2 linked regions of the Leisingera sp. NJS204 genome follow. The protein of the gene in region 1 interacts with the protein of each later gene in a pairwise test. Links are inferred from orthologs where the notes say so. Each region holds a gene or a part of one and is shown on either strand. Other genes may lie near its edges.

Region 1 (3,258 bases):
GAGGACAACATCTCTGCCGTTCTGGATATCTCTCAAAAACACGAACACAAACGCCGCGAGCGGCTGGAAGAACTGCTGTCGGATTTCTCGATCGAACACCTGCGCCGCGCACCCGCGTTGGCGCTGTCAGGCGGTGAACGGCGCCGGGTTGAGATTGCCCGCTGCCTTGCCGCAGATCCGAAATACCTGCTGCTTGACGAACCCTTTGCCGGCGTTGACCCGATCTCGGTCGGCGATATCCGCCACCTGGTTTCCGACCTCAAGAAACGCGGTATCGGCGTGCTGATCACCGACCACAACGTGCGCGAGACCCTGGAGATCGTGGACCGGGCCTATATCCTGCATGACGGCCAGGTGCTGATGTCCGGCAGCCCCGAAGAAGTGGTTGAAAACGAAAACGTCCGCCGGGTTTACCTCGGCGACAACTTCCGCATTTCCTGACTTCCGCAGTCAAAGCCGGACAACCGAAAATATGCCTGAAACCCGTGTTTCTTTTTCCGGGTTATCCATTGACTCTCCCGCTGTCTTGCCGTCGAATTGACCCATGGCATACGCGCAGACCGATGCAATCCGCTTAGCAGCCTTGGCGACAAGGCCCGGACGGATGCAACCGGATGCCTGGCCTGCCCCCCGGTTCCGGACCTGACGTGACAGCGCCAAGGATTGCCTTGGCGGCGGGTTTGGGCCGCAATAATTCGTAAAGGAGATCACATGCGTTACAAAATAAGCGGTAAACAGATCGACATCGGCGAAGCTCTGCAAACCCATGTGCAGAACGAGCTGGGTTCGGCCGTTCAGAAATATGCAGAACGGCCAACCGACGCGACAGTGGTCTTTTCCCGTTCGGCGCATGAATATGTGTGTGAAGCCACCGTCCATCTGTCGACCGGGCTGAGCGCTCAGGCCAAGGCGCACGAAACCGAAATCTACGCCGCATTCGACTCTTGCTGCGAAAAAATGGAAAAACAGCTGCGCCGTTACAAGCGCCGCCTGAAAGACCACCACAAGGATCGCAGCGAACCGGTTGAACATTTGGGCGCCAATTCGTATATCCTCGCCTCTGAGGAAGCGGAAACAACCGAACCGGACTCGCTGCAGCCGATCATCGTCGCCGAAATGGAGACTCGCATACCGTCCCTGTCTGTCGGGGAAGCGGTAATGCAGATGGAAATTGCAGGCGCACCGGTTCTGGTCTTCCGCAAAGAAGGCAAAGACGGGTTGAATGTGGTCTACCGCCGCGAAGACGGCAACATCGGCTGGATCGATCCGTAATCACATCTAAGGCATCGGCGCCCCTCCACAACGGGGCGCCGGAACGGAGCAGACATATGCAGATTTCCAGCATCCTCAAGCCAGAGGCCGTCCGGGTGATCGGTGCGGCCTCAAGCAAGAAGCGCTTGTTCCAGGAAATTGCAGACATTGCTCAATTTGCATACGGGCTGGACGCCCAGGCGACGGTCGAGGCTTTGCTGGACCGCGAAAGCCTAGGCCCTACCGGGGTTGGCCATGGCGTCGCCCTGCCGCATGCCAGGCTGGACACGGTCAGCGAAGTCCGCGGCATCTTCCTGATCCTGGAGAAGCCGTTGGACTTCGGAGCGGTGGACCGCCAGCCAGTGGATATTGCCTTTGCCCTGTTTGCTCCGGAAGATGCCGGCGTCGAGCATTTGAAAGCACTGGCGCTGGTGTCACGCACCCTGCGCGAACAAAGCTTCTGCACAAAACTGCGCGCCAACCACGACCCGGCAACGCTTTATACCATCCTGACAGAAGATCAGTCCGTCCAAGCGGCCTGATCTCCGGGCTGCGTCTGCCCGTATCTGAATTTCCCGGTTTTTCTGCGCACTTGCTTGCGGCCAGGAATTGCTATTGCGCCGCTTCTTTCCCGCAAGCTCTCTCGTCCGTCATCAGCCGCCATCCGGCGGAGCTTTTTCAGTCCGGCAAGGCCCAAGACCGCCCCGGAGGTTTACCTCAGCTAAATCTGCGGCGGACACGGTAACATCGCGCCTGCATTCATGCTGCCGGATCAGCCTGCACGCCAGGGACCAAAGCCAAACGCCAGATAGTCGCGCTGGTAAACGGAGGCGATCAGCGCCTCCAGATCCGCGTCGTAAATATCATCCAATGCAAAGGGCACCTGCGGCGCAGCGGCCGGCACCGGTCCCGGCTCCATCCGACCCTGCCTGCGAGCCAGTGCAGGCAGATCCTCACTCATCTCCGTCTCGCGGATCAGAAGGTCCGGCGGCCCGAGTTCAGCAAACCCGGCCAGCACCTGGCTTTGGCTGACCCATTCCGCGTCCGCCCGGATCGACGTCTGCCCGGACAGATTGGCCCGGACAAAATTCAGAAAACCGGCGAAAGCGTCCCGGTGCTGCGCTCGGGTATACCCGTCGTCCGGCCCTTCCTCCGGCAAAACCAGCCCGAACTGCCGCCGCAACGTATTGCGGATGGCCCGGAAGCTGCCCTCGCCGGCATTCAGGATCCGGTGGCAGAACACCGCATGGGCCCGCGCCGCAGGGTGGCGCAGCACGGTAAAGCTGCGGAACCCCTTATTGCCGCGTTTCCACTGGCGCAGCTGTTTCTGGTTCATGCCCTGGATCAACCCGTCTGGCGCCACCTGATCCAGCCCGGCCATCCATTGCACGACTTCGCGCTCCGGTCCGCCCTTGAGCGGCAAATATAACAGCGGCGTCACCACCCCCGCCACATACCCAGGCACCGCCGGGCCGCGGCGCGGCTCGAAATTCGGGGTGCGGGTCAAGTTGAAGCGGTCCATGCCCGACAGTGCCTCTTGCATTACGTCAGGGTTTGCCACCTTAGCCAGAACCGGCGCCGGGTTCTGCCGCTTGAGGCTCTCATCCAGCGCCTCAAGCCGCTGGGACACTCCCAGCCAGCGTGCCAGCCCGTTCATCACCTCAACGCTTTGCAGATCCTCATAGGCCACATAGAACGCCGTCTGACCCAGCGACTGCAGCCGGTTCAGCAGCGTGACCTGGAAATCTTGCAACGCTTCTACATGGGCGGAAAATTCCGCTGCATCAAACCGCGCTTTGGCGTCCTTGCGGCGCTTTACATCGGTCAGCTTCCACTGCCCGGTTGCCTTGGCAATCTTCCAGGACACATAACTGTCCAGCGGGTTGCGGGTCAGGATGATCTTGGCACAGCGCGGATCCTCCAGCATCAGGTCCAGCACCCGCGGATCATGGTCATGGAAATAGCGGCAACCGCCCAGCGCGCTTGGGTCAGCCTTGATCTGCTGGA
Region 2 (3,317 bases), 2.2 Mb from region 1 along the record:
CGCCGCCGCCACCGCCACCGCCGGAACCACCGCCGCCGCCGCCGGAACCTCCGCCACCGCCGCCTTGATAGGCAGGTTCAGGCGCTTCTTCTGCCGGGATGACCGGTGCCCTGGGAGCCGCTGCAGGTGCCGGCCGCGTTGCTGGCGCGCTGTATGTTGCAGATGCCGGCGCTGGGGCTGCCGCCGGTGGCGGGGCAATCGGTGCCACGGGTTCGCAGGCGGCTGTCACAGCTGCAAGAGGCAGCGCGGCAAACAGGAAATGTATCCGCATCGGGTACCTTTCTTTATGAAATACTGGTCAACAAACAATCCGGCGCCAGCTTACTTGAACCGGTGGCGCAATTCAAAGTTAGCCTGCCGCGCATTTTCGGCAAGGGAGTGCGCCTAGCCGCCGGTGCGGATGCTGACGCTGCCATCCTTGTTGCGCTGCGCGCAGGATGCTTCGCTCAGCGGGGCCAGCTGCGGTCCGGCTACGGCGGCGGGGTTGCGCCGGGTGCAGCGTTTCAGCGCGATCTGCTGGTAGCCCTTGGATGCCATGCAGGATTTCTCCAGCCGCAGGCGCAGGGGTCTGTTCACATCCACCGTGTAGATGCCACCGTTCACCCAGTAACCGGGCCGGTAATAACAGCTGCCGCCGGAACAGACTTTGCGGCCGGGGTGGAAAACCGGGGGATGCTGGCGGATTTCATTGGCGACGGGCGCATCCCGCAGCGATTGTGCCGCACAGCCAAGCTCATCACTTTGCAGGCGCGAGACTTCTGCCCCCTGCCTGTAATAAACAGGAAGCGGTCCGCAGGCCGCCGTGCCAAGCAGCAGGACCAAGGCCGCCATGATCGTTCGATCCTTGCACATACGCAAAGAATGACTGCAATCAGAGCAAGTTACAATTAAATTGACCGTGAAAGCGGCTTCTGTCATTCACATCGGGCGAAACTCCGCCCGAAATTCCGCCAAGGGACACGCAAATGAAGGTCATTATCTGCGGCGCGGGCCAGGTTGGCTGGCAGATCGCCCGGCACCTGTCCGGCGAGCACAACGATGTGACGGTTGTCGACAACAACCCGGAACTGGTGCGGCGGGCAACCGATACGCTGGACGTGCAGGGGATCCATGGTTTTGCCTCCTATCCGGATGTGCTGGACCGGGCCGGGGCGCGGGATGCCGACATGATCATTGCGGCCACCCATTCTGACGAGGTCAACATGGTGACCTGCCAGGTGGCGCATTCAGTCTTCAAGGTTCAGCGCAAGATTGCCCGCCTGCGGGCCAAAAGCTATCTGACCGCAATCTATTCCGACCTTTATCAGCGCGAGCATTTGCCGATCGACGTGGTGATCAGCCCCGAGCGGGAAGTGGCGGCAGCAGCGATGCAGCGGCTGTCGGCGCCGGCAGCGTTTGACACCGAGACCTTCATGGGCGGCAAGGCGCAGCTTCTGGGGATCCAGATCGACGCCGATTGCCCGGTGGTGAATACACCGCTGCGGCAGCTGACCGAATTGTTTTCGACGCTGCGCGCGATTGTGGTCGGGGTGCGGCGCGACGGCACGTTGTTTGCGCCGGAACCGGGCGACCAGCTGTTTGTCGGCGACAGCTGCTATGTGTTCAGCCACGCCGATGATGTGCCCCGCACCATCGAAGTGTTCGGCAAGCAGGAAACACGCCAGGACCGGGTGGTTGTGGTCGGCGGCGGCAACGTCGGCCTGGAAGTGGCCAAGGCGCTGGAGGCAAGCACAACACGGATCCGGGCCAAGATGATCGAACGCGACCGTACCTGTGCTGAACGGGCGGCGGAAACGCTGGAACGCACGATTGTGCTGAACGGCGACGGTCTGGACCGGGCGCTGATGATCGAGGCGGGCATCGACAAAGCGGATGCGATGCTGGCGGTGACCGATGACGACAAGACCAACATTCTGGCCGCGGTGCGCGCCAAGGTTGAAGGCTGCCCGCTGGCCATTGCGCTGATCAATGACCCGACCCTGGTGCCGCTGCTGCCGCATCTGGGCATCGACGCCTATATCAACCCGCGCTCCACCACCGTCAGCTCGATCCTGCGCCACATCCGCTATGGCCGGGTGCGGCAGGTCTACTCATTGGGGGATGCCGAGGCTGAAATGATCGAGGCCGAGGTTTTGTCGACCTCGCCGATTGCCGGCCAGATGATCCGCGAGACGGATTTCCCCGAAGGCGTTCTGGTCGGCGGCGTTCTGAAGAACGGCGAGATGCTGCGCCCTTCCGGTCAGATGCGGATCGAGGCGGGCGATGTGATCGCGCTGTTCGCCATGGCGGCGGACGTGCCTGAGGTCGAGCGCCTGCTGCAGGTTTCGATCGACTATTTCTAGGATGCGCCGCCCGGTCAAAGCTCCCATTGGCGTGCTGCGCCTGCCGCTGTTCCTGCTGATCTGGGGCATTGCCTCGCTGGCGATGTGGCTGCCTGCTGTGCATGCGCTGGTGCTGGACGATCATCACACCTCGCGCAGTTTTTTCTATGCCGGCGTTGCCGGGCTGATCCTTGTGGTGCTGATCGGCCTGTCGATGGGCAACCGGGTGCCGCGCTACGGGATGCCGGGGCAATTGCTGTCGCTGCTGGCGACGTTCACCGTACTGCCGCTGTTCCTGGCGGTGCCGGTTCAGGATGCGCTGGTCAGCACCCGGTATCTGAATGCCTATTTCGATATGGTCAGCGCCATCACCACCACCGGCGCCGATGTCTGGGGAGATCCGGACCGGCTGCCGCCCAGCGTGCATCTGTGGCGGGCGATTGTCGGTTGGCTGGGCGGTCTGTTGATGTGGGTGGCCGCCTCGGCGGTGCTGGCGCCGATGTCCCTGGGCGGGTTTGAGGTCACTGCCAAAGGCGAGCCTGGCGGCGGCACGGCCGCCCCTCTGCATATGGAGAGGGCAGATCCCCGCCGACAGCTGGTGCTGGTGACGCGTACCCTGGCGCCGGTTTATGCCGGGCTGACCCTTGTGCTATGGCTGTTGCTGATGATCACAGGCGAACAGGCCTTGGCAGGTCTAAGCCATGCGATGTCGGTGATGGCGACCTCGGGCATATCGGCCATCGGCGGGGTGGAAAATGCCGCCAGCGGCCTGGCGGGCGAGATGGTGATGTTCCTGTTCATGTTCTTTGCGCTGTCGCGGCTGACTTTTTCCAGCGACACGGTCACCGCGGGGCAGGGGCGGCTGGACAAGGATCCGGAATTCCGCACCGGGCTGCTGATCGTTTTCGGGGTGCCGCTGCTGCTGTTCCTGCGCCACTGGTTGGCCGCCTATGAAGTGGATGCCGGTGAAGATCTGCCGCAAGCCCTGCACGCGCT

Evidence for each region.
Region 2: the proteins of ETW24_RS19590 (region 1) and trkA interact in binary tests that used the Escherichia coli proteins (3 or more experiments, as listed by UniProt). The link is inferred for Leisingera sp. NJS204 from one-to-one orthologs.

Annotation. Positions count from the first base shown.
Region 1 is NZ_CP035417.1:4,025,054-4,028,311, forward strand. The notes cover bases 121-3,060. They hold ETW24_RS19590 (PTS sugar transporter subunit IIA), read left to right. Parts: upstream 121-1,328; coding sequence 1,329-1,793; downstream 1,794-3,060. Other genes in these bases: lptB (LPS export ABC transporter ATP-binding protein), read left to right, coding at 121-441; hpf (ribosome hibernation-promoting factor, HPF/YfiA family), read left to right, coding at 712-1,272; ETW24_RS19595 (sulfotransferase family 2 domain-containing protein), read right to left, coding at 2,024-3,060. Outside these bases: more of lptB, read left to right, coding at 1-120; more of ETW24_RS19595, read right to left, coding at 3,061-3,258. UniProt on the Escherichia coli protein: Seems to have a role in regulating nitrogen assimilation.
Region 2 is NZ_CP035417.1:1,868,410-1,871,726, forward strand. Bases 155-3,153 are described here. They hold trkA (Trk system potassium transporter TrkA), read left to right. Parts: upstream 155-965; coding sequence 966-2,342; downstream 2,343-3,153. Other genes in these bases: ETW24_RS09205 (hypothetical protein), read right to left, coding at 385-831; ETW24_RS09215 (TrkH family potassium uptake protein), read left to right, coding at 2,344-3,153. Outside these bases: more of ETW24_RS09215, read left to right, coding at 3,154-3,317. UniProt on the Escherichia coli protein: Part of the constitutive potassium transport systems TrkG and TrkH. May regulate the transport activity of TrkG and TrkH systems. Binds to NAD(+) and NADH.